DNA from 2 places in the Arthrobacter sp. 10L424 genome. Region 2 is predicted to be linked to the other one. Evidence: predicted binding sites of a transcription regulator. Region 2 holds the regulator's gene; the other holds the start of a gene.
The links. Region 2 encodes LexA, which represses DNA repair genes until DNA is damaged. Its sites were predicted from a motif close to TCGAACANNTGTTCGA; they were not measured.

Region 1: uvrA (excinuclease ABC subunit UvrA) is a predicted target of LexA. The motif match lies at 2,088-2,103, and genes of this name have one in related genera.

Annotation. Positions count from the first base shown of each region.
Region 1 covers NZ_JBFTJH010000003.1:328,762-344,296, reverse strand. The annotation lists gene uvrA (excinuclease ABC subunit UvrA) at 1-1,941, opposite strand, end outside; gene AC1DC5_RS07165 (GntR family transcriptional regulator) at 2,163-2,564, opposite strand; gene AC1DC5_RS07160 (ABC transporter ATP-binding protein) at 2,561-4,444, opposite strand; gene AC1DC5_RS07155 (ABC transporter ATP-binding protein) at 4,555-6,267, opposite strand; gene AC1DC5_RS07150 (trans-aconitate 2-methyltransferase) at 6,433-7,212, opposite strand; gene AC1DC5_RS07145 (DEAD/DEAH box helicase) at 7,342-9,888, shown strand; gene AC1DC5_RS07140 (GNAT family N-acetyltransferase) at 9,946-10,443, shown strand; gene AC1DC5_RS07135 (alpha/beta fold hydrolase) at 10,580-11,854, shown strand; gene AC1DC5_RS07130 (MFS transporter) at 11,894-13,297, opposite strand; gene AC1DC5_RS07125 (TerC family protein) at 13,325-14,353, opposite strand; gene uvrB (excinuclease ABC subunit UvrB) at 14,531-15,535, opposite strand, start outside.
Region 2 covers NZ_JBFTJH010000004.1:179,462-194,996, forward strand. The annotation lists gene miaB (tRNA (N6-isopentenyl adenosine(37)-C2)-methylthiotransferase MiaB) at 28-1,602, shown strand; gene miaA (tRNA (adenosine(37)-N6)-dimethylallyltransferase MiaA) at 1,795-2,688, shown strand; gene dapF (diaminopimelate epimerase) at 2,788-3,744, shown strand; gene AC1DC5_RS10610 (class I SAM-dependent methyltransferase) at 3,725-4,339, opposite strand; gene hflX (GTPase HflX) at 4,815-6,383, shown strand; gene AC1DC5_RS10620 (ATP-dependent DNA helicase) at 6,376-8,547, shown strand; gene lexA (transcriptional repressor LexA) at 8,756-9,505, opposite strand; gene AC1DC5_RS10630 (LysM peptidoglycan-binding domain-containing protein) at 9,847-10,293, shown strand; gene AC1DC5_RS10635 (histidinol-phosphate transaminase) at 10,434-11,552, shown strand; gene hisB (imidazoleglycerol-phosphate dehydratase HisB) at 11,618-12,244, shown strand; gene hisH (imidazole glycerol phosphate synthase subunit HisH) at 12,241-13,053, shown strand; gene AC1DC5_RS10650 (hypothetical protein) at 13,054-13,212, shown strand; gene priA (bifunctional 1-(5-phosphoribosyl)-5-((5-phosphoribosylamino)methylideneamino)imidazole-4-carboxamide isomerase/phosphoribosylanthranilate isomerase PriA) at 13,265-14,011, shown strand; gene AC1DC5_RS10660 (SseB family protein) at 14,025-14,924, shown strand; gene AC1DC5_RS10665 (MFS transporter) at 14,987-15,535, shown strand, end outside.

The DNA.
Region 1 (15,535 bases), on a different contig from region 2:
GACGCCGGTCACCGCAGTGAAGAGTCCCAGCGGGAAGGCAGCATCCACGTTCAGGAGGTTGTTCTCCTTGGCGCCGACCACCTTGAGTTCGCGCTTTTTGTCGTATTTGCGCCGTTTCTTCGGGACGTCAATCCGCTTACGACCCGAGAGGTAGTCGCCGGTGAGCGATTCGGTGTTCTCGAGGAGTTCCTTGTAGGAACCGGAGTGCACCACCATGCCGCCGTGCTCCCCGGCGCCGGGCCCGATGTCCACCACCCAGTCGGCTTCCTGGATGGTGTCTTCGTCGTGTTCCACCACAATCAGGGTGTTGCCGAGGTCGCGGAGCCGGGTGAGGGTCTCGATGAGGCGGCGGTTGTCGCGCTGGTGCAGGCCGATGGACGGCTCGTCCAGGACGTACAGCACACCCACCAGGCCGGAGCCGATCTGCGTGGCAAGCCGGATGCGCTGGGCCTCGCCGCCCGACAGCGTGCCGGAGGGCCGTTCCAGGTTCAGGTACTCCAGGCCGACGTCGAGGAGGAAGGTCAGGCGGGCCTGGATCTCCTTGAGGACCTGGTTCGCGATCTGGGCTTCGCGGCCGGTGAGGACGAGGTGGTCCAGGAAGTGGGCGCATTCGCGCATCGGCAGGGCGGCGACCTCCGCGATCGACTTGCCGTTGATCAGCACCGAGAGCGACGCCGGGTTCAGGCGCGCGCCGTTGCAGGCCGGGCATGGGATCTGCCGCATGTATTCCTCGTAGCGGTCGCGGGCCGAGTCCGAGTCCGTTTCGAGGTGCTTGCGGTGAACGTACTGGATGACGCCCTCGAAGCCGGTGCTGTATTTGCGTTCGCGGCCGAAGCGGTTGCGGTATTGCACCACCACTTTGTGGTCCTTGCCGTGCAACACCGTCTGGCGGGCGTCCTCGGACAGCTTGTCCCACGGGGTGGTCATGGAGAAGCCGAGTTCGCTGGCGAGGCCGTCGAGCAGGCGGTTCCAGTACTCGGTGGTGGCGGTGCCGAGGGACCAGGGCGCGATGGCGCCCTCCCCCAGGGACAGTTCGCCGTTCGGGATGATGAGTTCCTCATCAACCTCCAGCTTGGTGCCGATGCCGCTGCAGGCCGAGCAGGCGCCGAACGGGTTGTTGAAGGAGAACGAGCGCGGTTCAATCTCGTCGATCGCGAGCGGGTGCTCGTTGGGGCAGGCGAGGTGCTCGGAGAACGCCCTGATCCGTTCGGGGTGGTCCTCTTCGAGGTCCACAAACTCGGCCAGGATCCGCCCCTCGGCCAGGCCGAGGGCGGTCTCCACCGAGTCGGTGAGGCGCTGGCTGATGCCGTCCTTGACCACGAGTCGGTCCACGACCACTTCGATGGTGTGCTTGAACTGCTTGCCGAGCTTGGGCGGATCGCTGAGCTGGATCAGCTTGTCGTCGACCCGCGCCCGGGAGTAGCCCTTGGCGGTGAGTTCCTTGAACAGTTCGACGAATTCGCCCTTGCGGCCGCGGACCACGGGGGCCAGAACCTGGAAGCGGGTTCCATCCGGCAGTTCCAGCAGTTGGTCGACGATCTGCTGCGGGGTCTGCTTCGTGACGGGCTCGCCGCAGACGGGGCAGTGCGGGCGGCCGACACGGGCCCACAGGAGGCGCATGTAGTCGTAGATCTCGGTGATGGTGCCCACGGTGGAACGGGGGTTCTTGCTGGTGGATTTCTGGTCGATGGACACCGCGGGCGAGAGCCCTTCGATGAAGTCGACGTCGGGCTTGTCCACTTGGCCCAGGAACTGCCGGGCGTAGGCGGAGAGCGATTCGACGTAGCGGCGCTGGCCCTCGGCGAAGATCGTGTCGAACGCCAGGGAAGACTTGCCGGAGCCCGAGAGACCGGTGAACACGATCATTGAATCGCGCGGCAGATCGAGGTCCACGTTGCGCAGGTTGTGCTCCCGCGCGCCCTTGACGACGAGCCGGGACATGTCCGGTCGTGTCACTGCGGGGCGGGTTTCGACGGCGCGTCCCGGCTTTGCGGAGTCCTTGGGAACTGCAGTCTCCGGGACTGCGGCGGGCTGGGTATCAACGGCTGGATCTTCAGCTACGGCTTTAGGCACGCTACCAATGCTAATCGAAAACTTCTTCGAATATCCATTCCCGGCCGTGTCCCGCGCCGGGGACTGCCGGCCGCTGTGTTAGCGGCCGGCTACTCGCGGTCATAGGCGGCGGCGAGCAGCTGCACGGCCTCGGCGAAGCTGGCACCCTGGGCCTTGGCCGAGGCTGCGAATTCGGCGGCGGCGTCGGAGAGCGAGCTCCAGGCCTCGTCCCGGGCGCACACCACCGTCCCGTTCCGGCCGCGGGTCACCACGACGCCGGCGGCCTCCAATTCCTTGTAGGCGCGCGCCACAGTGTGCGGAGCGACGGCCAGCTCGCCGGCGAGGCTCCGGACTGCGGGGAGCTTCGTTCCGGGCGCCAGGGTCCCGTTGTCGGCCCGTTCGATGATGTTGAGCCGGAGCTGTTCAAACAACGGGACGGTGCTGCCCGGATTGGGCCGCCAGGCGCCGGGGAAGGGTGTCACTGATGTTGCTGAAGTATCACTGGTCGTCACTGTCCGGGCTCCTGGGCACTCTTAGGCTGTTCGCGGCGGGCGAACTGCGCCTCGTACAATTCCACGTAGAGCCCGCACTTGGCCATCAGCTGCTGATGGGTCCCCTGTTCAACGATCCGTCCTTGGTCCATGACCAGAATTAGATCAGCGTCCCGCACGGTGGACAAGCGGTGGGCAACGACGAAGCTTGTGCGGCCGTGCCGGAGCCGTTGCATCGCCTGCCGGATCTGCAGTTCGGTGCGGCTGTCGACGGAGCTGGTGGCTTCGTCGAGGATCAGGATGCTGCGCCCGGCCAGGTGCGCCCTGGCGATGGAAATGAGCTGGCGCTGGCCGCGGCTCAGCGAGTCGCCGTCGTTGCCGAGCATGGTGGCGTAGCCGCCGGGGAGGGATCGGACGAACTGGTCCACGTGGCTGGCCTGCGCCGCGGCAACAATATCCGCTTCGCCGGCGCCGGGGCGCCCGTACTCGATGTTGTCCCGGATGCTGCCGGTGAACAGCCACGCGTCCTGCAGCACCGTTCCGAACCTGGACCGCAGTTCATCCCGGGACAGATCAGCGATGTCCGTGCCGTCGACAGTGATGCGGCCGGATTCCAGTTCGTAGAAGCGCATCAGGAGGTTCACCACGGTGGTCTTGCCGGCGCCGGTGTGGCCCACGATAGCCACGGTCTGCCCGGGTTCGACGGTGAAGGACAAATCCTGGACCACCGGCGAGCCGGTGCTGTAGCCGAAGGTGACCTGGTCAAAGGCGACCCGGCCGTAGACCCGGCCAGCGGTGTCGGCCGGGTCTGCCGCGGACGCCGCCTCCTCGGCCGGGTCCGCCACGGACCGCGCGGCGCTTGGGTCAGCGCCGGTGACGCCGGGCTCCGCCGGGATCTCCGGCGCGTCAAGGAGTTCGAAGACCCGGCCGGCCGAAACGAGGCAGGACTGCATCAGGGTGAGCATGCCGCCAATCTGCCCCATCGGCTGGCTGAAGAGCCGGGTGAACTGGATGAAGGCCTGGAGGCCGCCGATGGTCATGGCGCCGGCCAGCACCTGGAGCGCCCCGACGACGGCAACGGCGATGTAGTTGAGGTTAGACACAAAGACCATCAGGGGCTGAACAACGCCGGAAACGTACTGGGCGCGGGCGCTGGCCCGGTACAACTTGTCGTTGCCGTCCTTGAAACTGGCAGCGGCGGCATCCTGCCGGCCGAAGGCCATGAGTACCTCGTGGCCGGTGAAGAATTCTTCCAGCTGGGCGTGCAGTTCGCCGGTGCTTCCCCACTGCTCGGCGAAATGGGCCTGGGACTTCCTGGCCACGAGGACGGTGATGAGCGTTGATACCGGGACGGAGACCAGCGCAACCAGGGCCAGAACCGGGGAGAGCCACAGCATCATGGCCAGCGCCCCGGAGAGCATCAGCAGCGACATGATCAGCTGGTTGAGCAGCTGATTCAGGGCCTGGGCGATGTTGTCGACGTCGTTCGTGGCGCGGCTCAGCACGTCCCCGCGGTGCTGCTCATCAAAATGGCTGGACGGCAGCACCTGCAGTTTGGCCTCCACCGAGGCCCGGAGCCCGTAGCCGAGGCGCTGCACGGCGACGGCTGTCAGGGTGCCCTGGATCCAGCTGAAGACGGAAGCCCCCAGGTACATCACGGACACCCCCGCCAGCAGCGCGGCGAGCATTTCCTCGTTGAAGGATCCCCCGACCACACCCGCAACCACGACGTCGGTGGCGTCACCCAGGACCTTCGGCGCCGCCACGTTGAGTACCACGAACGCGCACGTGGCGGCGATGACTCCCACCATCCGCCACTTGGACGGCCGCAGCAGTCCGAGCAGGCGCCCGGCGGTCCGCCAGCGGAACCGGCTGCCCGTCGGTGCCTCCTCCTGGGCCATCACCGGGAGGGACTGGCTGCGGCCGCCGGACGGGGTGTCCACCAGGGGCTGGTCTTTGGCGTCCCGCGCGGCAGGTGCATCCGTGCCGGCGCCGACCGCCTGTTCCGGGGTCACAGGGTTTCCTCCAGCACCAGCTGGGAGGCGGCGATTTCCCGGTAGCTCGCCGAGGATTCCATCAGCTGCTGATGTGTTCCCTGCGCCACCAGCCGGCCGTCCTCAAGGACCAGGATCAGGCCCGCGTCCACGATCGTCGCCACCCGTTCGGCGACAACCAGGACGGTGGCCGTGCGCAGCAGCGGCGCCATGGCCTCGCGGAGCCGGTAGTCGGTGCCGTAGTCCAGTGCCGAGAAGCTGTCGTCGAACAAGTACACGGGAGCCTCCCGAAGCAGGGCGCGTGCGATGCACAGGCGCTGCCGCTGCCCGCCGGAGAAATTCGTGCCGCCCTGGCTCACCGGCGCCTCCAGTCCCAGCGGCAGCTTCCGCACAAACCCCTCCGCCTGCGCGCTGCCCAGCACACGCCACAGGTCCTCGTCCGTCGCCGACGGGGCGGCCATCCGCAGGTTCCCGGCAAGCGTCCCGGAGAACAGATAGGAATGCTGGGGTACGACGGCGATCAGGCTCCGCAAAGTGTCCAGCGGGAGGCCGCGCACATCGCAGCCGCCGATGCTGATTTTCCCGCCGGTAGCGGCGAGGAACCTGGGCAACAGGTTCAGAAGGGTGGTTTTGCCACTGCCCGTGGCGCCGATGACGGCTGTCACGGTCCCGGGAACGGCCGTGAAGCTGACCCCGTCGAGGACCGGAGCCTCGGCGCCGGGATACGCGAAGGAGACGTTCCGGAACTGCACTGCGTGGCCCTCGGGGGTGGCGCCGCCCGGGCCGTCCGTGATCGCCGGCGCCGTGTCGAGGACCGCCTGGATCCGCTCCGCGCAGGCTGCCGCCCGCGGGGCCGTCATAAAGACGTACATGGCCATCATGATGGCGATCAGGATCTGCAGGATATACGCGATGAACGCCGTCAAGGCGCCCAGCCGCATCTCGCCGGCCTCGATCCGGTGTCCGCCGAACCAGACCACACCGACAGAGGACAGATTGACCACCAGCATGATCAGCGGCATCATTCCGGCGACCAGCAGCGCGGACCGCAGGTTGTTCTTCGTCAGGTCCTTGTTGAGCGAGTCGAAACGCCGGATCTCGTAACTTTGGCGGACAAAGCCGCGGATGACATTGGCCCCGATGATCTGCTCACGCAGCATCCGGCTGGTCCGGTCGATGAGTTCCTGGCCCTGCCGGTAGAGGGGCACGAGCCGCCGGACGATCAGGATCATGATGACGGCGAGCACCGGGATCACAGCGACCACGATTCCGGACAGGGCGATGTCCTGGTGCAGGGCCAGCACGATCCCGCCGACAAAGATCGCCGGCGCGGCGACCAGCATCGTGAACACGAGGACCACCAGGTTCTGGATCTGCGCGACATCGTTGGTTGCCCGCGTGACCAGGCTGGCAGCGCCGAACGCGGCGACTTCCTGGGAGGACATGGACTGCACTTTGGCGAACAGCTCTGCGCGAAGTTCCCGGCCCAGCTCCATGGCCGCGACGGCGCCCAGATAGCCGGCGGCAATGGCCGTGACGACCTGCACCAGGGCGATCGCGGCCATCCAGGACCCCAACCGCAGGATCGCCGGGACGTCCCCGCCGACTACTCCGTCATCGATGATGGCCGCGTTCAGGGTGGGAAGGAGGAGGCTGGCAGTGGTCTGCACCAGCTGCAGGAGCACGATGGCGAGCACGGTCCCTTTGTGGGCGGCTAACAGCCGGCCCATCAGGCCTATAAGCACCGATCCTCCATCGCTAATTTAGGGCATGGATTCAGCTTCGCGACTGCAGCGGCCCCCACGCTGCCCCGACATTGTAAGCACGATCACACAGTGCTCTGTTGTCACACGTCGGCCGGCCGCGGTGGCCGTTCAGAAAGGAGCGTCCGCGGGTCATTCCCGCTTGCGGGCCACGGCGAAGATCCGGCGGAACGGGAACACGGTTCCGTGCGGTCCGGCCGGGTACGCCAGGGCCAGCTGCGCCGAGTACTCGGCTTCGAAATCGCTGGCGTCCGGGGCGGACAGGGCGGCCAGCACCGGCCTGAGTCCGGTGCCGCGCACCCACTCCAGCACGGGATTGTCGCCGTGGAGCAGCTGGTAGTAAGTGGTTTCCCACACGTCCGCGTCGCAGTCGGCGTCGAGCATGATCTTCAAGTATTCGTCCGGTTCGCCCACGACGTCGTCGTGGCGCAGCACACCGGCGAGCCGGCCCGCCCACCCTGCGGACTCCGCCAGTCCGCGCATCAGTGCGTGCGAGGGTGCGTTGAAGTTGCCGGGGACCTGCAGCGCGAACCAGGCGCCGGGCTTGAGCGCCGCGAGCCAGCGGGCCAGCAGGTCCCGGTGGCCGGGCACCCATTGCAGGGCGGCGTTGGTGACGACGACGTCCGTCCCGGCAGAGGGCATCCAGCCGGCGATATCCGCCAGGCCGAAGGACAGATGGGGCAGCCGGCGGGTGTGCACCGCAGATCGGGCCAGCATGTCCGCGGACGAGTCCAGGCCGGTGACTTCAGCCGCGGGCCAGCGTTCGGCCAGGGTGGCGGTCAGGTTCCCGGGACCGCAGCCGAGGTCGACCACGTGGCGGGGTTCGTCCGCATGGATTCGGGCTGTCAGGTCGAAGTACGGCCGGTCCCGGTAGTCCCCGAACTGCACATACTTGGCGGGATCCCATTTCACGGTGTTTCCTCCAGTTCCCGTTCCTCCAGCCACCGGCAAACGACGCGACCTCCGAAGCCTATCCCCGGCCGGGACGGCGGCCAAGGAGGCGCGCACCCGGGACAGAGCAGGCCACTAAGCTGGGGAGCGATGAAACTTGTTGAACAGCTCCCCGCCCCGGCCGCCCGGGTCCCAGGCCGGACAGGCCTCGACCCGGACGAGCTCTACACCCGCTTCGTCGAGTGGACGGAAACCCGCGGGCTGGCCCTGTACACCGCCCAGGACGAGGCCATCATGGAGCTTGCCTCCGGCGCCAACGTCATCCTGGCAACCCCCACCGGCTCCGGCAAATCCCTCGTTGCCATCGCCGTCCACTTCCAGGCCATGGCCCGCGGACAGCGCAGCTACTACACCGCCCCGATCAAGGCCCTCGTCTCGGAGAAATTCTTCGCCCTGTGCGAGATCTTCGGCGCGGAGAACGTCGGAATGATCACCGGCGACTCAGGTGTCAACCAGGACGCCCCGATCATCTGCTGCACCGCGGAGATCCTGGCCAATATCGCGCTCCGCGAAGGCGCCGCCGCCGAGCTCGGCGCCGTCATCATGGACGAATTCCACTTCTACTCCGACCCGCAGCGCGGCTGGGCCTGGCAGGTGCCGCTCCTGGAGCTCCCCCAGGCACAGTTCCTGCTGATGTCCGCGACGCTCGGCGACGTCAGCCGCTTCGAAGCCGGCATCACCGAGCTGACCGGCCGCCCGACGACGACCGTCAGTTCGGTGGAGCGGCCCATCCCGCTGCACTATTACTACGAGCAGACGCCCGTCCACGAGACACTCGAGGAACTCCTCGCGACCAAGCAGGTTCCCGTGTACGTCGTGCACTTCAGCCAGGTGGAGGCGATCGACCGGGCCCAGAACCTGATGAGCATCAACGTCTGCACCCGCGAGGAGAAGGACAAGATCGCGGAGCTGATCGCCGGGTTCCGCTTCGCCGCCGGTTTCGGTAAGACCTTGAACCGGCTGGTCCGGCACGGCATCGGTGTCCACCACGCCGGCATGCTGCCCAAGTACCGGCGGCTGGTGGAACAGCTCGCCCAGGCCGGGCTGCTCAAGGTCATCTGCGGGACGGACACGCTCGGCGTGGGCATCAACGTCCCCATCCGCACCGTGCTGCTCACCGCGCTGAGCAAGTACGACGGCGTCCGCACCCGGCTTCTGAACTCCCGCGAATTCCACCAGATCGCGGGCCGCGCCGGACGTGCCGGCTACGACACCGCAGGAACCGTTGTGGTGCAGGCCCCGGAGCACGTCACGGAGAACGTCAAGGCGATGGCCAAGGCCACTGCCAAGTTCGGCGACGACCAAAAGAAGCTCCGCCAGGTGGTCAAGAAGAAGCCGCCGGAAGGCTTCGTGTCCTGGGGCGAACCGACCTATACACGCCTCGTGGAGTCCGTGCCGGATCCTCTGACCTCAAGCTTCACCGTGACCCACGCGATGTTGATGAACCTGATGGAACGGCCGGGAGATCCGTTCAAGGCCGCCCGCCGCCTGCTCACGGAGAACCATGAGCCGCGCTCGTCCCAGCTGCAGCTGATGAAGAAGGCCCTCGGGATCTACCGCGAATTGCTGGCCGCCGGCGTCGTGGAACGGATCCCGTCTGAGGAGCAGGGCACGGACGGCCGCACGGTCCGGCTGACGGTCCATCTGCAGGCCAACTTCGCCCTGAACCAGCCGCTGTCCCCCTTCGCTCTGGCGGCGCTGGAACTGCTGGATCCGGAGTCGCCGTCGTACGCCCTGGACGTCGTGTCCGTGATCGAGTCGACGCTGGAGAAGCCTCGGCAGATCCTGTCTGCGCAGCTGAAGAAAGCGCGCGGTGAGGCAGTCGCCGCGATGAAGGCGGACGGCATCGACTACGACCAGCGTATGGCCATGCTGGATGAGGTCACCTACCCGCAACCGCTCGCGGAGCTCCTCGGCGAGGCCTTCGATGTCTACCGCCGGGCCGCCCCGTGGATCGGTGACTTTGAGCTTGCGCCCAAGTCGGTGGTCCGGGACATGTACGAGCGGGCGATGAACTTCGGCGAGTTCGTCCAGTTCTACGGACTGGCCCGGTCCGAGGGCATTGTGCTGCGCTATCTCGCCGACGGCTTCAAGGCCCTGCGGCAGACCGTCCCGCAGGACGCCCTCCGCGAAGACCTGGAAGACCTCATCGCGTGGCTCGGCGAACTGGTCCGCCAGGTCGACTCCAGCCTGCTGGATGAGTGGGAGGAGCTCACCTCCGGCAAGGCGCCGACGCCGCACGATGCTCCCCCGCCCCCGCCGCCGTCGCTAACCTCCAACGTCCGGGCGTTCCGGGTGATGGTGCGCAACGAGATGTTCCGCCGGGTGGAGCTCTTCGCGGACGAGGACGCCACTGCCCTCGCCGAGCTCGACGCCGGTTCCGGCTGGGATGCCGAGCGCTGGGAGGACGTGCTGGATGACTACTTCGACGAACACGACGACATCGGCACCGGCCCCGACGCCCGCGGACCCGGCCTGCTGATGATCACCGAGGAACCCGGGACGTGGAAGGTGCGGCAGATCTTCGAGGACCCGGCCGGGAACCACGACTGGGGCATCTCCGCGGAGGTCGACCTCGCGGCATCCGACGAGACCGGCACCGCCGTCGTGCGTGTCACGGATGTGAACCGGCTCTAAACGGTCCTGCACGTGGGGTGGGCCCAGTCGGGCCCGGTCAACTTGTAAACTCGAACAATGAGTGTAATCCGGCCCGCGACGGCGAATGATGTCCCCGCAATCCTGCAGATGATCCATGACCTGGCCATCTACGAGAAGGAGCCGGACGCCGTCCGGAACACTCCGGAGATGCTGAGCGAGGTCCTCTTCGGCGAGAATCCGCGCGTGTTCGCCGCCATGGCCGAGAACGAGGACGGCGACGTCCGGGGGTTCGCCCTCTGGTTCCTGAACTACTCCACGTGGGAAGGCGTCCACGGTATCTACCTGGAGGACCTCTACGTGCGGCCCGAGGCCCGCGGCGAGGGCCACGGCAAAGCACTCCTGCAGCATCTGGCCGCGACCGCCGTGGACCGCGGCTACGCGCGCGTCGAATGGAGCGTCCTGGACTGGAACGAGCCCTCCATCAATTTCTACAAGAAACTCGGCGCCAACCCGATGGAGGAATGGTCCACGTTCCGCCTTACCGGCGAAGCGCTTGAAGCCTTCGGGGCCAGCAAAGCCGAAGCCCGTGGCTGACCTGTCTGCGTCCCGGACGGCGGCCGATCTGCCCCTGGCCGACCTGCCCCTGGCCGGATCCGGTGCCGCGGGCCTGCTCGAGGCGGCGCGGCCGCCGGTCCCCCACACCATCAAGGCACGGCACGAATACCGCGGGATGCGCACCGCGGAGCATTACTTCGAGGTGCCGCTGGACCATTTCGGCGGCGACGCGCCGGCCGGCGAGACCATCACCGTCTTTGCCCGCGAATACGTCTCCACGGACCACACCGAGGAGGAGGCCGCCCGGCTCCCGTGGCTGCTCTACCTCCAGGGCGGCCCGGGCGGCCGCGGCAACCGCCTCCCCTCCCTTGGCGGCTGGAGCAAAGCCGCCGCCAAGGACTTCCGCATCCTGATGCTGGACCAGCGCGGCACCGGTCTGTCCTCCGCGATCGACCGCAACACCCTGCCGCTGCGCGGGAACGATGCCGACCAGGCGGGCTACCTGGCGCACTTCCGTGCGGATTCGATCGTCGCCGATGCGGAGTCCATCCGGCTGGCACTGGGGTCCGCGCCGTGGTCCATCTACGGCCAGAGCTACGGCGGCTTCTGCGCCCTCAGCTACCTTTCCTTCGCCCCGGAGGGCCTTCGCGAAGCCCTGATCACCGGAGGGCTCGGCCCCCTCACGGGCCCCGCGGACCGGGTCTACCGCGCCACCTTCCAGCGGGTGGCCGCCCGCAACGCCGAGTACTTCGGACGGTATCCCGAGGACCGTGCGGCGGTCACCCGGATCGCCCGGCACCTCCGCGACACGGAGGAATTCCTGCCCGACGGCGGACGCCTCACCGTGGAGCGCTTCCAGATGGTGGGTTCCTTCCTGGGCGGCAACACGCGGGTGGATGCGCTGCACCACCTGCTGGAGGACGCCTTCGTGGGCACGCCCGGCGGCGACCGCCTCTCGGATGCCTTCCTCGAACAGGTCCGCGGGCTCGTGTCCCGGTCGGCCAACCCGCTGTACGCGGTGATGCACGAATCGATCTACGGCCAGGGCGAGTCCACCGACTGGGCGGCCTGGCGGGTCCTGCAGGACTTCCCGGAGTTTTCCCCGGAGGCCCCCGAGCCGCTGCTTACCGGCGAGATGGTCTACCCCTGGTACTTCGAGCAGGATCCCGCGCTCCGGCCCCTGCAGGGGGTTGCCGGGCTGCTCGCGGAAAAGGACGACTGGCCGCCGCTGTACGATCCCGAACGGCTCGCACTCAACACCGTCCCGGTGGCCGCCGCCGTGTACAGCGATGACATCTATGTGGACCGCGACCTCTCGCTGGAGACGGCCGCGGCCGTCCGCGGCCTGCAGGTCTGGGAGTCTGCGGACTTCCACCATGACGGCATCGCGGACGACGGCGAGGGCATCTTCGCCCGGCTGCTCGGCCTGACCCGGTCCGTCCGGGCCTAGGCGGAGTCCGGGGCAGAGCGGCCACCGGCCCTCCGGCCGCTAGGCTGCCATTTGGAGCCGGCGGACCCTGGCCGCCGCGCGCAGGGCGGCCACAAGCACCGCCGCGGCGACTGCGGCGGCCGCCAGGTTGAGACCCTGATAGCCGACACCGCTCATCACCAGTCCGGAGAACCCTGCTCCGACCGCTCCGGCGACCCCCATCATGGTGTCTGAGACGCCCTGGACCAGGACGCGGTCATCCGCGCCGACACTCTCGGCGAGCAGGGTGGAACCGGCGATGGTGGCAGCGGACCAGCCCAGTCCGAGCAGCACCAGCCCCACCGTCACCAGGGCCGGCTCGGTGTCCCCGAAGCCGGCCACCAGGACGGACAGCAGGATCAGCCCGTGTCCCAGCAGGATGACCGGGAGCCGGCCCGTCTTGTCCGTCAGCCAGCCCATGACCGGAGACAGCGCGTACATCCCGGCGATATGCAGCGAGATGGTGAATCCGATCAGGACCAGGACGTCGGTGCTGGCGGCGTGGGCGTGGCCGGAGGGCATGTCGGCCAGCGGACCCTCGGTCAGCAACTGCAGGTGGAGGGGCGTCATGGACATCACGGCCGCCATGCAGCCGTGTGCGGCAATCACTGCGAGGAGGGCGAGCCGGGCCCGCGGGGCGGCCTTGATGGCGCGCATTCCGTGACGGAGGCCGTGCCGCCGTCGGGCCCCGGAAGTGCCTTTGGCAGCGCCGCCGGCCGCGGCTTTGGCGGCTGGGGCTCCGGTTGTTCCGGTTGCGCGGGGTTGCCCGGCGGAGCGGAGGCGTGCGGCGAGCAGCAGCGGATCCGGCCGCAGGCCCACGATCAGCAGCAATGCGGCAAGTGCCAACCCGGCCGATGAGAACACAAAGGGACCGGCTAGAGCCGGCAGGCCGAGGGCTTCCCCGACCAGGGCGCCGGGGCGGATGAGGTTGGGACCGGCGACGGCGCCGACGGTCACGGCCCACACCACGATTGCCAGGGAACGGCCGCGGTGTTCAGGTTCGGCGAGGTCGACGGCGGCGAACCGGGCCTGCAGGTTGGCGGCCGTGCCGAGTCCCAGCAAGGCCGCGGCCAGCAGCAGCACCGGGAAGCTCCCGGTTACCGTGGATACGATCACCAGCAGTGCGCCGGCCATGGCTGCGAGCAGACCCGTGACCAGGGAAGCCCGCCGGCCGCGGCGTCCGGCCAGTCCCGCGAGCGGAAGGGCGGCCGCCGCGGCGCCGAGGGTCATGGTGGTGGTTACGGAGCCCGCCCAGGCGTTGGAGCCGGACAGCTGGACGGCCAGCAGCGATCCGACGGACAGGCTGGCGCCGTTGCCGATTCCACTGAGCAGCTGCGCGGAGCTCAGCACCCAAACGGTACGGCGCTGGACCCGTTGCGGGTCCAGCGCCGTACCGTTCACAGCTGTTGTGTCAAAGATTTTCACGGTCCGAGCATAGCCGAACCGGAATACCTACTCTGCGTCGCTCAGGCTCTTGCGGGCGTCCTCTTCGAGCCGGGCGTCTAGCTTCGTCTGCGTGGCCTTGGAGCTGATCAGGCTGGCGATCACGGCGACGATGATGGTGCCGATGATCACTCCGAGGGAAACATACGTGGGGATCTCGGGGGCCCATTCGATGTGCTGGCCGCCGTTGATGAAGGGCAGCTCGTTGACGTGCATGGCATGCAGGACCAGCTTCACGCCGATGAACGCGAGGATCACCGAGAGCGCGTGCTTGAGGTAGATCAGGCGTGTCATCAGGCCGCCAAGCAGGAAGTACAGCTGCCGCAGGCCCATCAGCGCGAAGATGTTTGCGGTGAAGACGATGAACGCGCTCTGCGTCAGGCCGAAGATGGCCGGGATGGAGTCCACGGCGAAGAGCAGGTCCGTCAGGCCGATGGTCACGAAGACGATCAGCATGGGCGTGAAGACCTTCTTGCCGTCCACCACGGTGCGGAGCTTGCCGCCGTCGTACTTATCCGACATCGGCAGGACCCTGCGGATCCGGGCGATGAGCGGGTTTTCCTTGTCTTCCTCCTCGTGGCCGTCGTCCTGGGCCTGCTTCCACGCGGTCCACAGCAGGAAGGCACCGAAGATGTAGAAGACCCAGCTGAACTGTTCGATCACAATGGCACCGAGCAGGATGAAGATGCCGCGGAGGATCAGCGCGATGATGATGCCGACCATCAGCACTTCCTGCTGGTACTTACGGGGTACCGAGAAGCGGGCCATGATGATGATGAAGACAAAGAGGTTGTCGATGCTGAGGCTGTATTCCGTCACCCAGCCGGCAAGGAACTGCCCGCCGTACTCGGGGCCCGTGAAGGCGAACATGGCACCGGCGAAGACAAGCGCGAGGGCAATGTAAAACGACACCCACAGGCCGGCCTCCTTCATGGAGGGTTCGTGCGGGCGCTTGAGGACCAGCAGCAGGTCGATGGCCAGGATGATGCCGAGGACGACAAAGGAGCCAACCTCAAACCAGACGGGAAGTTCGGGCACGAAGATACCTTTCGCAGGGTGTGACAGTGCGGTGTAAGTCTCTCCGACTGGCCTGCGTGTCCGGTACCGCGTACCTGGTACTGCCTGGCTGCCCGCTACGCCCGGCAGGGCATCTGTGCCGTGCGTGTTGACGATCGTAGCGCTTGGGATACTCCCCTACGTCCGCCCAACATTACCCTAGGCGTGCCCCGCGGACTGCATTTGACGCAGCTCCTTTTTGAGCTCGCCCACCTCGTCACGGAGCCGTGCGGCGAGTTCAAACTGCAGTTCACCGGCGGCGGCATGCATCTGTTCGGTGAGCTGTTCGATCAGGCCCACCAGGTCCTCGGCCGGCGCGGCCGCCAGGCCGTCCGCCCGGACCTTCGCCGCGCCCTTGCCCTTGCCGCGGGCCTTGCCGGCAGCGGCCAGCAGTTCGCGGGTGTCCGCGTCCTCCTTGTTGATCTGGTCCGTGATGTCGGCAATCTTCTTCCGCAGCGGCTGCGGGTCGATGCCCTTTTCCGTGTTGTAGGCGACCTGGATCGCACGGCGCCGGTTCGTTTCGTCGATCGCGTGCGCCATCGAGTCGGTGATTTTGTCCGCATACATGTGCACCTCGCCGGAGACATTGCGGGCGGCACGGCCGATGGTCTGGATCAGCGAGGTGGAAGAGCGCAGGAAGCCTTCCTTGTCGGCGTCCAGGATGCTCACGAGCGATACTTCGGGCAGGTCGAGGCCTTCACGGAGCAGGTTGATGCCGACCAGCACGTCGAAGACGCCCATCCGGAGTTCACGGAGCAGCTCGACGCGGCGGAGGGTATCGACGTCGGAGTGCAGGTATTCGACCTTCACCCCGTGCCCCAGCAGGTAATCGGTGAGGTCCTCGGCCATCCGCTTGGTCAGCGTGGTGACCAGGACACGCTCGTTCTTCCCGGTGCGGATCCGGATCTCGCCCAGCAGGTCATCGATCTGCCCCTTGGTGGGCTTCACAATCACCTCAGGGTCGATCAGGCCGGTGGGCCGGATGATCTGCTGGACAAAGCCGTCCGCCTTGCCGAGCTCGTACTTGCCGGGGGTCGCGGACAGGTACACGGCCTGGCCCACGCGGTCCTGGAACTCGTCCCACTTAAGCGGGCGGTTGTCCATCGCCGAGGGCAGCCGGAAGCCGTGGTCCACGAGGTTCCGCTTGCGGGACATGTCGCCCTC
Region 2 (15,535 bases):
AGCGCGCCGACCCGGTACCCTTAACAGGTGAGTTTGACCATTCCCTCCCCAGCAGCCGGCCCCACCCCTCCCACGGACGCCTCGTCAACACCTGGCGCCGGGTCCACGTCCGCCACACCGCAGCCCCGTACCTACCAGGTGCGGACATTCGGCTGCCAGATGAACGTGCACGACTCCGAGCGGATGTCCGGGATGCTCGAGGCCGCCGGCTACGTCCCCTCCGCCGGAGAACTGGCCGACGTCGTGGTGTTCAACACCTGCGCGGTTCGGGAAAACGCCGACAACAAGCTCTACGGCAACCTGGGCATCCTGGCGCCGGTCAAGGCCGCCAACCCCGGAATGCAGATCGCCGTCGGAGGCTGCCTCGCGCAGAAGGACCGCGACACCATCCTGAAGAAGGCCCCCTGGGTAGACGCCGTCTTCGGCACCCACAACGTCGGCGCCCTGCCGGCCCTGCTGGAACGCGCCCGGCACAACAACGAAGCGCAGCTCGAGATCCTCGAGTCCCTCGACGTCTTCCCGTCAACGCTGCCCACCAAGCGGGACTCGGTCTATTCCGGCTGGGTGTCGATCTCCGTCGGCTGCAACAACACCTGCACGTTCTGCATCGTCCCGGCCCTGCGCGGCAAGGAAAAGGACCGACGACCCGGCGACATCCTGGCCGAGATCCAGGCCCTCGTCGACGACGGCGCGATCGAAGTAACCCTGCTGGGCCAGAACGTAAACTCCTACGGCGTCGAATTCGGCGACCGGCAGGCGTTCTCGAAGCTCCTGCGCGCCTGCGGCGACATCCCCGGCCTCGAACGCGTCCGGTTCACGAGCCCGCACCCCGCCGCCTTCACCGACGACGTCATCGACGCCATGGCCGAGACCCCGAACGTGATGCCGCAGCTGCACATGCCCCTGCAGTCCGGCTCCGACAAAGTCCTCAAGGACATGAAGCGGTCCTACCGCTCCACCAAGTTCCTCGGCATCCTGGACAAGGTGCGCGAGAAGATCCCGCACGCCGCCATCTCCACGGACATCATCGTCGGCTTCCCCGGCGAGACCGAGGAGGACTTCCAGGCCACGCTCGACGTCGTCGAGAAGTCCCGCTTCGCCACCGCCTTCACCTTCCAGTACTCCAAGCGACCCGGCACACCCGCCGCGGAGCTCCCGGACCAGCTCCCCAAGGCCGTCGTGCAGGAACGCTTCGAACGCCTCACCGCCCTGCAGGACCGCATCGCCGCCGAGGAGAACGCCCGCCAGCTCGGCCGGCGCGTCGAGGTCATGGTCACGGCCCAGTCCGGACGCAAATCCGGAGAGACCCACCGGCTCTCGGGCCGGTCCCAGGACCAGCGCCTGGTCCACTTCTCCGTGCCGGCCGGTGCGCAGACGCCCCGCCCCGGCGACCTGGTCACCGTGACCATCACCGAGGCCGCGTCGTTCCACCTCGTCGCCGACCCGGCGACGTCGGCCGACTACAGCCTCCGACGCTCGCGCGCGGGCGACGCCTGGGACAGGTCCCAGGCGGACTCCTGCGGCGCACCCGCTCCGGGATCCGCGTCCGGTGCCACCGGGGTGTCGCTGGGAATGCCCACCCTTCCCGTCCGCGGCCGCTAGTCCGTGACAGCTCAGCAGGGCCCCGCTGCCGGCAGCGCACACGACGCCGCAGCAGGAACACCACCCGCAGTGAGCGCCCCCGCAGGCACAGCACCGGAAGGCGCAGCGCCGGCCGGCACAGCACCGGACGCCGCCGCACCGAAGGGTGCCGTAGCTGACGGCGCGGCTGCGGGGACAGCGGCGGACGGCGCTCTGCCGGTGATCGCCGTCGTCGGGCCCACCGGCTCCGGCAAGTCCGACCTCGCCGTCTCGCTGGCACGGGAGCTCGACGGCGAAGTCATCAACGCCGATTCCATGCAGTTCTACCGCGGCATGGACATCGGCACCGCCAAGATCACCATGGCCGAACGCAGGGGAGTGCCGCACCATCTCCTGGACATCCTGGATGTGACCGAGGAAGCCAGCGTCTCGGACTTCCAGCAGCAGGCCCGCGAACTCATCGCCGGCATCCACGCCCGCGGCAAACGCGCCATCCTGGCCGGCGGCTCCGGCCTCTACGTCCGAGCCGCCCTCGACGTGCTGGATTTCCCGGGCACCGACCCCGCCATCCGGGGCCGGCTCGAAGCGGAACTGGAAACCGCCGGACCGGCGCCGCTGCGGGCACGGCTGGAAGCCGTGGACCCGGTCTCGGCCGGCCGGCTCGGGGACGCCCGCCGGATCATCCGCGCGCTGGAAGTATTCGAACTGACAGGACGGCCGTTCAGCTCGTTCATGCCCACCCGCGAGTACTTCCAGCCCGCCGTGCAAATCGGGCTCGAGGTAGACCGGGGACAGCTCCGGGAACGGCTCGCCCGCCGGGTCCACACCATGGTGGACAGCGGGCTCCTCGATGAGGTCCGGAGGCTCGACGCCGCCGGACTCCGGCTCGGCAAGACCGCGCCGCGCGCCCTCGGGTACGCCCAATTCCTGAACGTCCTCGACGGCGGATCCGACCCGGCGCAGGCCGCCGAGGAAACGATCGTTGCGACCCGGCAGTTCGCGCGCCGCCAGCTCACCTGGTTCCGCGCCGACCCCCGCATCCACTGGCTTGACTGGCAGGATCCGGAACTGGTGGCCAAGGCGGCTGCCCTCTGCGTCCCCGGCTGACGTTCCGGGCCGGCAGTTCCCTGTCGGCGAGTGGATCGCCAGGGTGGATTCCCGGGGAGGTTGACGGGCGGCCCCGGGTCGAAACGGTAACCTTGGAGCATGGACGAACCCCTGGCCGCGGCCGCCGATCGCAACACCGCCGCTGACCCTGCTGCCCTGAGCGGACTGACGTTTTCCAAGGGCCACGGCACGGGCAACGACTTTGTGCTCCTGGCCGACCCCAACGGCACGCTGTCGGTGACGCCGGAGCAGGTCGCAGCCCTGTGCGACCGCCACCGCGGAATCGGCGGCGACGGACTGATCCGCGCCGTCCCGTCCCGGTTGCTCGCCGAGGGCCAGGAGCTGCTGACCCGGCACCCGGACGCCGAATGGTTCATGGACTACCGCAACGGCGACGGCTCACTCTCCGAGATGTGCGGCAACGGCGTCCGCGTCTTTGTGCACTTCCTGATTGCCGAAGGCCTCGTCGAACTGCCTGCCGGCGAATCACTGACCATCGGCACCCGCGGCGGCGCCAAGACCATCGTCCGCACCGCCTCCGGCTACGCCGTCGACATGGGCCCTTGGGAATTCATCTTCCCGGGCGAGGCCACCGCCCGGGCCATGGATTCACTGGTCAGCGCGGCGGGGCTGGAGGTCGCCCGGCCCGCCCTGTCCGTCAGCATGGGCAACCCGCATACCGTTGTGGCACTGGCAGAACTCGCCGAGCTGGAGGCCACGCAGCTGTTCACCGCACCCCACGTGGACCCCACCCCGCCGCACGGAACCAATGTTGAGTTCGTGGTGCCGTCCGAGCCGCTGGTCCACGAAGGCGTAGGAACCATCACCATGCGCGTTCATGAGCGCGGAGTCGGAGAAACGCAGTCCTGCGGCACTGGCGCCTGCGCGGCCGCCGTCGCGATCCGCCACTGGGCCGGCCAGGGTGCCCCGGATGCGTGGAATGTCCATGTCCCAGGCGGAGTCGTCGGCGTGAAGTTCTTCCTCGGCGCCGCGGGCCACGAGCACGTCGAGCTCAGCGGCCCCGCGGTGATCGTCGCTAGTGGGACGCTTTCCTGACCCGAAGGATCCGGAACGACTTCGAGGTGCTCTCGCGCGTCACCGCGAAGCTGCTGTCCAGCTCTGCTGCGAGCCAGCGCTGCAGCGAATCCGACCCCAGGTTCTTCTGCACCACCAGCCATGCGGAGCCGCCCGGCGCCAGCCGGGGAAGCCACAGGAGCAGCAGGGCGTGGAGCTCGTCCTTGCCGATCCGGATGGGCGGGTTGGACCAGATGGTGTCGAAGCGAAGCTCGGGGTCGACGGCGTCGGGCGTGCTGGCCGTGACGTTGCCCAAGCCCAGCAGTGTGGCGTTTTCGTTGGTTAGGGTCACGCAGCGCTCGTTGACGTCCACGGCGTAGACCCGGGAATGCGGTGCCCGCAGGGCCATGGTCAGCGCGATCGGACCCCAGCCGCAACCAATGTCCAGCAAGTTCCCCTGCGGCGCGGGGGATGGGGCCTCGGCCAGCAGCACAGCCGTGCCTTTGTCGATGCCGTCCGGGCTGAAGATACCGGAGGACGTCTGCAGTTGCCGCGTGGCACCGGCAAGCTCCACGGTCAGTGGCTTGCGGGTGAACGGCCCAGAGGGCTGGGCGCTGAAATAGTGTGCAGACTCCATAACTGGCTAGATTAGTTGGCCGTCGGCCCCTAGAGGAAACCGCGGCGGCCGGCCGGAGCCAGCCGGGCCGTCTGCTAGTGTTAAAAACATGTTCTTGATCTTCAAGTAGCCGGCACGGGCCTTCCGTTCTTCACCGGAGTCCCGTCCCCGCAGCGACGCAGGTAGTTACCTTCCGCTCAGTGCGCCACCCGTGATTGTCCTGAAATGGATTCGCCGCTGGCGCCCGAACTTGGAGTTTGGCAGCGCTCACTGGAGCCCGGCCCGGGCGGAACAACTCCCTCCTCAAGGCAGAACCCATGCCTGTTCCCTCCCCGTTTCCACCGCTCCGGCCCGGAGCCCACCCTGCCCCCGGCACCGCTGCCGCAGGCATCCCAGGAGGCCATGAATGACCAATAGTCGTCAGCCCAGCGCGAATACCGCCCCGCACAGCACCGATCGGCACTATTCTGAAACTGCCGAACCTCTAAAGGAGACCATGACCAGCCAGCCCAACACCGGACCCGATTCAGCATCCCAAGACATGAGTCCTGCGGAAATCCAGGCTGTCATCGACCGGATCCTCGCCAAGGACACTCCTGCCCGGAAGGCAGCCCCGGCCGCCGGTGATCCCGCTTCGGTGCTCGGCAAAGCGCAGGCGATCTCCCGGCTGGACGAGGAGCACAGCACCTACGACGGCGACCAGCAGGACCTCGCGGAACGGCACGCCCTGCGCCGCACCGCCGGGTTGTCCACCGAGCTCGAAGACGTCACCGAAGTCGAATACCGGCAGCTGCGGCTCGAGCGCGTCGTGCTGGCCGGCCTTTGGACGGAAGGGACCCTTGCCGACGCCGAGAACTCCCTCCGGGAACTCGCCGCGCTGGCCGAGACCGCCGGTTCGGAGGTCCTGGACGGTATCGTCCAGCGCCGCCAGAAGCCCGATCCGGGCACCTTCCTCGGCTCCGGCAAGGCGCAGGAACTCAAGGACATCGTGATGTCCACGGGCGCGGACACCGTCGTCGTCGACGCCGAACTGGCGCCGTCCCAGCGCCGCAGCCTGGAAGACATCGTCAAGGTCAAGGTCATCGACCGCACGGCCCTGATCCTGGACATCTTTGCCCAGCACGCCAAGAGCCGCGAGGGCAAGGCCCAGGTGGAACTGGCCCAGCTCGAATACCTGCTCCCGCGCCTGCGCGGCTGGGGTGACTCGATGTCCCGCCAGGCCGGTGGCCAGGTGGGCGGTGCCGGTGCGGGTATGGGTTCGCGCGGTCCGGGTGAAACCAAGATCGAACTGGACCGCCGCCGGATCCGCACCCGGATGGCCAAGCTTCGGCGTGAAATCGCCGCAATGAAGCCGGCCCGGGAGACCAAGCGCGCCAACCGCCGTCGTAATTCCGTGCCGTCCGTGGCGATCGCCGGGTACACCAACGCCGGTAAGTCCTCGCTCCTGAACCGGCTGACCGACGCCGGTGTCCTGGTGGAGAACGCCCTGTTCGCCACCCTGGACCCGACGGTCCGCAAGGCCGAAACCTCAGACGGGCTGGGCTACACCCTTGCCGACACCGTGGGGTTCGTCCGGTCGCTGCCGACCCAGCTTGTGGAGGCGTTCCGCTCCACCCTGGAGGAGGTTGCCGATTCGGACCTGATCCTGCACGTCGTGGACGTCTCGCACCCGGATCCGGAAGGCCAGATCGCTGCCGTCCGCAAGGTGTTCAGCGAAGTCGACGCCCGCAAGGTGCCCGAAATCATCGTCCTGAACAAGGCCGACGCCGCGGATCCCTTCGTGATCGAGCGGCTGAAGCAGCGCGAACCGCGCCACGTGGTGGTGTCGGCGCGCACCGGCGAAGGCATCCCGGAGCTACTCAAGGCCATCAGTGAAGGCATTCCGCGGCCCAGCGTGAAGCTGGAGCTGCTCATCCCCTACAACCGCGGGGACCTGATCAGCAAGCTGCACGAAGCCGACGCCGAGATCCTCAGCCTCGACCACGAGGAAGCGGGAACCCGCGCCGTCGTAATGGTGCGCGAGGGACTGGCCGCTGAACTGGATTCGTTCATCAGCAATGACTGAGGCAGCGGTGACCGGGGCGGACACAGGCACGGGCGACCCGGCGGGGGAGGACGACGCAGGAACCGGGGCTGCAGGAACCGGGGCTGCAGGAACGGACGCCGGAGAACGTCCGGCACGTTCGGGCGGCAGGACCGGCGGGGAGTTCGTTATCGAACTCCTCGACCGGGCCGTGTCCGGGATGGGCGGCCAGAGCCGCGACGGCCAGCACGAAATGGCCCGGCAGGTGGCGCAGGCGATTGACAGCGGCGACCACCTGCTGGTCCAGGCCGGCACCGGCACCGGCAAGTCACTCGCCTACCTGATCCCCCTGATCGCCCATTCGCTCGTCAGCGACAAGCCCACGCTGGTCTCCACGGCCACGCTGGCACTGCAGACCCAGATCGTGGGCCGTGACCTGCCCCGGCTGCTGAAGACCATCACCCCGGCGCTCGACCGGCCCGTCAAAGTCGCCCTCGTCAAGGGCCGGTCCAACTACGTGTGCCGCCACAAGCTCGAAGGCGGCTTCCCCTCCGAAGAACCGTCGGAGGGCCAGCTCTTCTCGCTCGGCGAGGACACCTCCGTGCCGCACTTCGCCGCGGCCATGGGCGGTCCGTCCTCCCAGCTCGGCAAGGAGGTCGTCCGGCTGCGCGAGTGGGCCGAGGACACCGTGACAGGGGACCGCGACGAACTCCTGCCCGGCGTCACGGACCGCGCCTGGCGGCAGGTCTCCGTCACCTCCATGGAGTGCCTCGGCGCGCAGAAATGCCCCCTGGCAGCCGAATGCTTCAGCGAACTGGCCCGGCAAAACGCCGCGGACGCCGACGTCGTGGTCACCAACCACGCGATGCTGGCCGTCAGCGCCTTCGAAGGCCTCGCCGTGCTGCCGGAATACGACGTCGTGGTGGTCGATGAAGCCCACGAGCTCCAGGACCGCGTGACCGGCGCCGTGTCCGGCCAGCTTTCTGTGGCCATGGTGCACGCCGCCGCGTCCGGGGCACGGAAGCACGCCGGCATCACCGTGGACGCGCTGAACAACGCCGCATCCAACCTCGAACTTGCCATTGAGGGCGTCCCCAGCGGGCTTATGCCCAACGGCCTCAACAGCGAACAGCTGGACTGCGTGGACCAGTTGCGGGACGCCTGCCGCGCCGCGCTCTCGGATTCCAAGGGGGACAGCGCGAACACGGCCGACGGCGGCCGCCAGCTCGCGCGCTCCCGGCTCATGGTGATCCTGGAACTCTGTGAACGGCTGCTGGCAGCACGCGAGAACCGCGAAGTGGTCTGGTTTTCCCGCAACAGCACCTTCGACCCGCAGCAGGGCTACTCCCAGCCCGACGAGTCCGCCCCGGCGCTGGTCAATATCGCCCCGCTCAGCGTTGCCGGGCGGCTCCGCGAGGGCCTGTTCGCGGACCACACGGTCATCCTCACCTCGGCCACCCTGGCGATCGGGTCCGCTTTCGAACCTGCTGCCGGCGGCCTGGGCCTGGTGGGTCCAGGCGCCCCGAGCTGGACCGGCGTCGACGTCGGCTCTCCGTTCGAATACCCCAAGCAGGGCATCCTGTACGTTGCCAAGCATCTGCCCAAGCCCGGCCGCGGCACGTCCCCGGAAGCGCTCGACGAACTCGAGAAGCTGATCCGGGCCTCCGGCGGCGGGGCGCTGTGCCTTTTCTCGTCGCGGCGCGCCGCCGAGGACGCTGCCGAGGCCTTGCGGCCACGGCTGGACATGAGCATCCTCTGCCAGGGGGATTCCACCATGACGGCGCTGGTGAAGCAGTTCGCCGACGAGCCGGACACCTGCCTCTTCGGCACCATGTCCCTGTGGCAGGGCGTCGACGTGCCGGGGACCTCCTGCCGCCTCGTAGTGATCGACCGGATCCCGTTCCCGCGGCCCGACGATCCCCTGATGACGGCGCGGTCCCGGGCCGTGGCCCAGGCCGGCGGCAACGGCTTCATGAGTGTTTCCGCGACCCACGCTGCCATCCGTCTGGCCCAGGGCGCGGGCCGACTGATCCGCACGACGACGGACAAGGGTGTGGTGGCTGTGCTGGACTCGCGGCTGTCCACCGAACGCTACGGGGGATTCCTCCGCGCCGCCCTGCCGCCGTTCTGGCCCACCACGGACCCCGCCATCGCCGTCGCGGCTCTGGAGCGGCTCGCGAAGGAATCAGGGCAGCCCGCCACGTAGCCCCGCCGGGTTGGGACCCTGCCGGGACATGTGACCGGGCCGGGATGCGGGTCCCCGCGGCGTCCGCGGATTTTCCGGGACCCTGCCGCCGCCGGGGTGCCAGTAACCGGGAGGAACGCGAAAGGCCCCGTCCGGCGTGAACTGGTCAACGCCGGCGGGGCCGTGTTCGCAGGGACTGGGCAGCTCTGAGCTGCCGGGAGGTTCAGTCCTAGAGGGAGCGCAGCACCGAGACGACTTTGCCCATAATGACGGCATGATCGCCGAGGATGGGCTCGTACTGGGTATTCTGCGGCAGCAGCCAGGTGTGGCCGTCACGCTGGCGGAAGGTCTTCACTGTTGCCTCGTCATCCAGCAGGGCGGCCACAATGTCACCATTGACAGCATCGCCCTGCCTGCGCACCACCACCCAGTCACCGTCGCAGATGGCCGCATCGATCATCGAGTCACCGGCGACCTTGAGCATAAAGAGCTCGCCGTGGCCCACCAGCTGGCGGGGCAGGGGCATAACGTCCTCAACCACCTGGTCGGCCAGGATCGGTCCGCCCGCGGCGATCCGGCCCACCAACGGCACCATGGCGGTATCCGTGGCACTGGCCAGCTCCGAAACAGACAAGCCGCCGACACTGCGCAGGCCGCTGGACTTCTCGACGCCTGAAATTTTCGCGGTTCCCTCATCGAGGGTCAACGGCATCAGCACTTCCATGGCCCGAGGGCGCTTGGGATCACGCCGCAAGTAGCCGAGCTTCTCGAGCTGCGAAAGCTGGTGGGTCACGCTGGAAAGGCTCGCGAGGCCCACCGTGTCGCCGATTTCGCGCATGGACGGCGGGTACCCGTTGTCCGTCACGGAGCGCTGGATGGTCTCCAGAATCTTCTTTTGCCGGACGGTAAGGCTCTTGGGTGGCCGGGCTGCCTGCGGGCTCCGCTGGGTGGCCCTGCCGCCAGTGGCTTGTGCTGCCATGTTCGCCAACGCCTTTCCGTTCCGCCCGGCCGCTGTGGCTGCAGCTGCCGGGAACTTCCGGCCTGAAATGTCAGACCCTGCTGATCAACTGCAGAAGTGGTTGTTCTTTGACTCAAACGTAGGCCAGCCACACAGCTTTTTCAAACATTTGTTCTAGCGAGTCTCGACAATGTTCGTCAATAAGTGCTAAAACAGAACTAGCAAGATTCGAATATGTGTTCTAGTTTGGCGCAGTTCGGTTGGAACAGGTTATTCGTCTCTTTGTTCGAAGGTCAGGCCGGTTGGCGGCGGGTACGTGGAGTACGCCGGGCGGCACAGTATGGTCCAGGAGGGCTCAGTTCATGTCAGCATCAAGCGCGTTTCACGACACTTTCGGCCGCGACTCATTCGGCGACTATGGCCGGCCCGGCACCGGCAGCGGCACAGGTCAGCCCGGCCAGTCCGGCCCCAGCGGTCGTGCCGAACAGGCAAAGCAGGCGCCGCTTAAGCTCACCCGGCGGGGGCGCTTCGTCTTCATTGGGGTGCCGCTCATCCTGCTGGCCGCACTGGTTCTCTCCTTCAGCGGATTCCTCAACGCCCCGGCAAAGGCGGCGGACTCTGCCGCCGAGCTGTCGTTGACACCCACAGTCTCGGTAACGGTGCAGCCCGGCGAATCCTTGTGGGCCATCGCCGAGGCAGTGGCGCCCGAGCGCGATCCCCGCGACGTCGTCGCCGACATCATCCAGCTGAACAACCTCGAGGCCGCCCGCGTCGTGCCGGGCCAGGCGCTCTTCATTCCGTCCAACTAGTTCGTTCCGGCCAGGCAGCTCCATCCAGATAGCTCAGGGGTCCCGTCGCTTGAGGGTCTCGAGGCGTTCCGCAGGGCGCCGACAGCCCCGCAAAGCGTCACAGTTTCCGGGCCCGCCGCGAACTCACTTAAACTGGACAAGTGACTGACCAGTTAGAGCGCCTGAACCGACTTCCCCTCCGGACCAACCTGCGGGGCCTGACCCCCTACGGGGCACCGCAGCTGGACGTCCCCATCCTGCTCAACGTCAACGAGAACACCCACGGCGTCCCGGCCGACGTCCTCGCGGCCATCTCCGACGCCGTCACCATTGCCGCCGCCGGACTGAACCGCTATCCGGACCGCGAATTCACGGAACTGCGGGAGGCGCTGGCCGAATACCTCGGGCACGGACTGGCCGCGGACAACATCTGGGCCGCGAACGGCTCCAACGAGGTTCTCCAGCAGATCCTCCAGGCCTTCGGCGGTCCCGGCCGCACCGCCCTTGGTTTCCCTCCCACATACTCCATGTACCCGCTGCTGGCTTCCGGCACGGACACCGGGTACATCGCCGGGATCCGCGCCGATGACTACGGGCTCAGTGCCGAGTCGGCCGCCCGGCAGGTCCGCGAACTCCAGCCGAACATCGTGTTCCTCTGCTCCCCGAACAACCCCACCGGCACCGGGCTTGGCCTGGACGTCGTCGAGGCTGTCTACGAGGCCGGCGAGGCCAGCCAGACCATCGTTATCGTCGATGAGGCCTACCACGAGTTCGCCCACAACGGCACGCCCAGCGCGCTGACGCTGCTGCCCGGCCGGGAACGGCTGATCGTTTCGCGCACCATGAGCAAGGCCTTCGCCCTGGCCGGAGCCCGTGTCGGCTACATGGCGGCAGCCCCGGAGGTCACCGACGCCCTGCGCCTGGTCCGGCTCCCGTACCACCTCTCGGCCATCACCCAGGCGACAGCCCTGGCCGCCCTGCACCACCGGGTCGCGCTGATGGCCGACGTCGAGGACATCAAGCGGCAGCGCGACAGGATCGTGGCCGAACTGCAGCGGATGGGCCTCAAGCCTGCCGCCTCCGACTCGAACTATGTCTTCTTCGGCGGTCTGGACAACCCGCACGAGGTCTGGCAGGAACTGCTGGATGCCGGGGTGCTCATCCGCGACGTCGGCATTCCCGGGCACCTTCGTGTCACCGCCGGGACTGAGACGGAAACCACAGCCTTCCTCGAAGCCCTCGAGCGGATCCTGGCCGGCCGCGCAGTGCAGCGCGCCTAGACTTAACCCAGGACATCCACCCTGCCCTGTTCGCCGGGCACCGTCGTCATCCAAAGGACACCCACATGAGCACCACCGGAACAACCGCTGCCGAGGGCCGGACCGCACGCATGGAACGGACCACCAGCGAGTCATCGGTGCTGGTCGAGATCAACCTGGACGGCACCGGCGTCTCGGACATCAGCACCTCGGTCCCGTTCTACGACCACATGCTGACGGCGCTGAGCAAGCACTCCCTGATCGACATGACGGTCAAGGCCACCGGCGACACACACATCGACGTCCACCACACGGTCGAGGACGTTGCGATCACCTTCGGCGAGGTCCTGCGCACCGCCCTCGGAAACAAGGCCGGGATCCGCCGCTTCGGCGAAGCCACAGTGCCCCTCGACGAAGCCCTCGCGCACGCCGTCGTCGATGTCTCCGGCCGCCCGTACCTCGTGCACGGCGGAGAACCGGCAGGCCAGGAGTACCACCTGATCGGCGGACACTTCACCGGTTCCCTCACCCGCCACGTCTTCGAGGCGATCACCCTGCACGCCGGCATCTGCCTGCACATGAACGTCACCGCCGGCCGGGACCCGCACCACATCGTCGAGGCCCAGTTCAAGGCCTTCGCCCGCGCCCTGCGCGCCGCCGTCGAACCGGACCCGCGCGTCGAGGGCATTCCCTCCACCAAGGGTGCGCTGTGACCGGCAAAGTGCTGAAGGACGGCGCCATCATCGACCCCGACGCCGGCGCGAAGCCGGCGTCGCCCGAGGGCAAGCCGACCGTCACGGTCCTCGACTACGGCTCCGGCAACGTCCGCTCCGCCGTCCGCGCCCTCGAGCGTGCCGGTGCCGAAGTGATCCTCAGTTCCAAGCCGCAGGACGTGCTCAACGCCGACGGCCTCGTGGTGCCCGGCGTCGGTGCGTTCGAAACGGTGATGCGCGAGCTCAAAGCCGTCGACGGGATCCGCATGATCGGCCGCCGCGTGGCCGGCGGCCGGCCGGTCCTGGCCATCTGCGTCGGCCTCCAGGTCCTGTTCGAGGCCGGCGTCGAGCACGGCACCGAAGCCGAAGGAATGGGGGAGTGGCCCGGGAAGGTCGAACTCCTTCCCGCCGATGTCGTGCCGCACATGGGCTGGAACACCGTATCCGTCCCGGAAGGCTCCAAGCTGTTCGCCGGCGTCGAAGACGAACGCTTCTACTTTGTGCACTCCTACGGGGTCCAGCAGTGGGACTTCGACGTCATCCAGCCGCGGATGGCGGCGCCCCTGGTCACCTGGTCCGAGCACGGTGCCCCGTTCATCGCGGCCGTGGAAAACGGCCCGCTGTGCGCCACACAGTTCCACCCCGAAAAGTCCGGCGACGCCGGGGCGCACCTGCTGCGCAACTGGGTTGAGAGCCTGCGGGACCGCTCCCGGGCCGCGGAATCAGCGGCCCCGGACTCAGTGCGCGCAGAAGCCGTGCCGTCCGACGCCACTCTGTCCGACGCCGCCCCGGAAGCCGGGACCGCCTAGATGTGGTCCATCGTGCTGATGGGCCTCGCCGGGCTGCTCGTCGGCGGAGCGCTGTCCTTCCGCCAGCAGAAGAGCCCGCGCTGGGTCCAGATCGTGTTTTACGTCCTGGCCGGGATGGCGCTGCTGGCCGCCTACCTCCTGACCCTGCCTGCCGCCTGACCACCCGCAGCGCCCCGACCACCTGCCGTCCCTGAAGAGCTGAGGATCCACGATGACCACCGAAACCCCGCTGCCCGTGCTCGAGCTGCTGCCCGCCGTCGACGTCGTCAACGGCCAGGCCGTGCGCCTCGTCCAGGGCGAGGCCGGCAGCGAGACGAGCTACGGCACGCCGCTGGAGGCTGCACTCAACTGGCAGCAGCAGGGCGCCGAATGGGTCCACCTCGTGGACCTCGACGCCGCCTTCGGCAGGGGCTCCAACGCCGAACTGCTGCGCGAAGTGGTCGGCCGGCTGGACATCAAGGTGGAACTGTCCGGCGGCCTGCGCGACGACGAGTCCCTCGAGAAGGCACTGGACCTGGGCGTGGCCCGCGTGAACCTGGGCACCGCGGCACTGGAGAACCCAGAGTGGACCGCCCGGGTGATCGAGCGCTTCGGCGACAAGATCGCCGTCGGGCTGGACGTCCGCGGCACCACGCTGGCCGGCCGCGGCTGGACCAAGGAAGGCGGCGACCTCTGGGAGGTCCTCGGACGCCTCGAGGAGGCCGGTTGCTCCCGCTACGTCGTCACCGACGTCACCAAGGACGGCACCCTCCAGGGCCCTAACGTCGAACTGCTGCGCCAGATGGTGGAAAAGACCGGCAAACCCGTCGTCGCCTCAGGCGGGATCTCCAGCCTCGAGGACCTCAAGGTCCTGCGTTCCCTCGTGCCGCTCGGCGTCGAAGGCGCCATCGTCGGCAAGGCCCTCTACAACGGCAACTTCACGCTGCCCGAGGCCCTCGACGTCGCCGGCCGCCGCTAGGAAAGCCCGCAGCATGGAGCACCGGCCCACGGGCGGCAACGCAGCTGACAACCACGTCCCAACACGCCAGTTGCCCGGACACATCGCCGCAGCCCTGGCGGGCGCCGGGGGAGCGACCGACTCTGCGGGCCAACCGTGGGCGGGGCGCAGTCTGTCCGGCGAGGACGCTACGATCCACAACTTCGAGGACGACGACGGCACCCCCGAGGCCGGCTACCTCGCCGCGCTGGCTGCCCTCGAAGCGGGCGACGGCGATGAGGCTGCGGTGGTGGCATCGCTCGCTACGGCGCGGGTGTTTGTGCCGATCATCGCCACACTCGCCGAAGAAGGCGAAGGTGCCGGCGGCCTGCACTCCGACAAGCAGGCGGACATGGCGCTCGTAACCCTCAAGGCCCCCGACGGCCGGACAGCGATGCCCGTCTTCACCTCTGCGGCTTCACTCGAGGCCTGGCATCCCGAGGCGCGCCCGGTAGCCGTATACGCGGCCCGCGCTGCACTCTCCGCGGTCGCCGAGGGGGCGGAACTGCTCGTGCTCGACCCCGGGTCCGCTATCACCTTTGTGGTGCGCCGGCCCGCGGTGTGGGCCCTTGCCCAGCAGCGGGACTGGACGCCGTCGTACGCTGATCCCGAGCTCGCCCGGAACCTCGGCGAGGCCGCAGTTGGCTTTCCCGCGGTCCGCCGTGTTGAAATTCATCGGGGCGGGGGAGTTGCCGCGGTTACGGCCGAGGGAAGGCAGCTCCCGGGCGGAGGCTCCGGCCCGGAGCTCCGCGTGGTGCTCTACCTTGAAGACGGACTCGACGCCGCCGGCGTCCAGTCCATCGTGTCCGGCCTCAACAACGCCTGGGCACGGAATGAAATATTTGCTGAGCGGGTTGACTCGATCGAGGTCAAATTGCAGCGCGCAGCACAGTAGCTGACGGTCGGCCGGGGACATCCTGGGTGCTGCCGGGGGCAGTACCAGAAGGAAATAGTTTCGTGAACTTCGCGCTTTACCGGGATCTGCTGGCCGTCCGGCCCATCAGGCGGCTCCTGCTGGTCGGGATGGTTGCCCGCATACCGCACTCCGCGGCCGGGGTCCTCCTGACCCTGCACATTGTCCTGACCCTCGGCCAGGGCTACGCCGCCGCCGGCGCCGCCGCCGCCGTGATGACCATCGGCATCGCCGTTGGCGCACCCTGGCGCGGCCGGCGCGTTGACACCGTCGGCCTGCGGCGGGCGCTCATCCCGTCCGTCATCTCCGAAGCCGTCATCTGGTCCGTTGTGCCGCACGTGTCCTACGAGGTCCTGCTGCCGCTGGTCTTCGTGGGCGGCCTGCTGACGCTGCCCATCTTCAGCGTGGTGCGCCAGTCCCTCGGCGTCCTCGCCACAGGTGAGCAGCGGCGCACGGCGTTCGCCCTCGACGCCATCTCCACCGAACTGGTCTTTATGATCGGCCCCGCGGCCGGCGCGCTCGTCGCCACGGCCGGGTTCTCGGTCCTGGGACTGACCATCATTGGCATCGCCACCTCGGTGTCCGGACTCTTC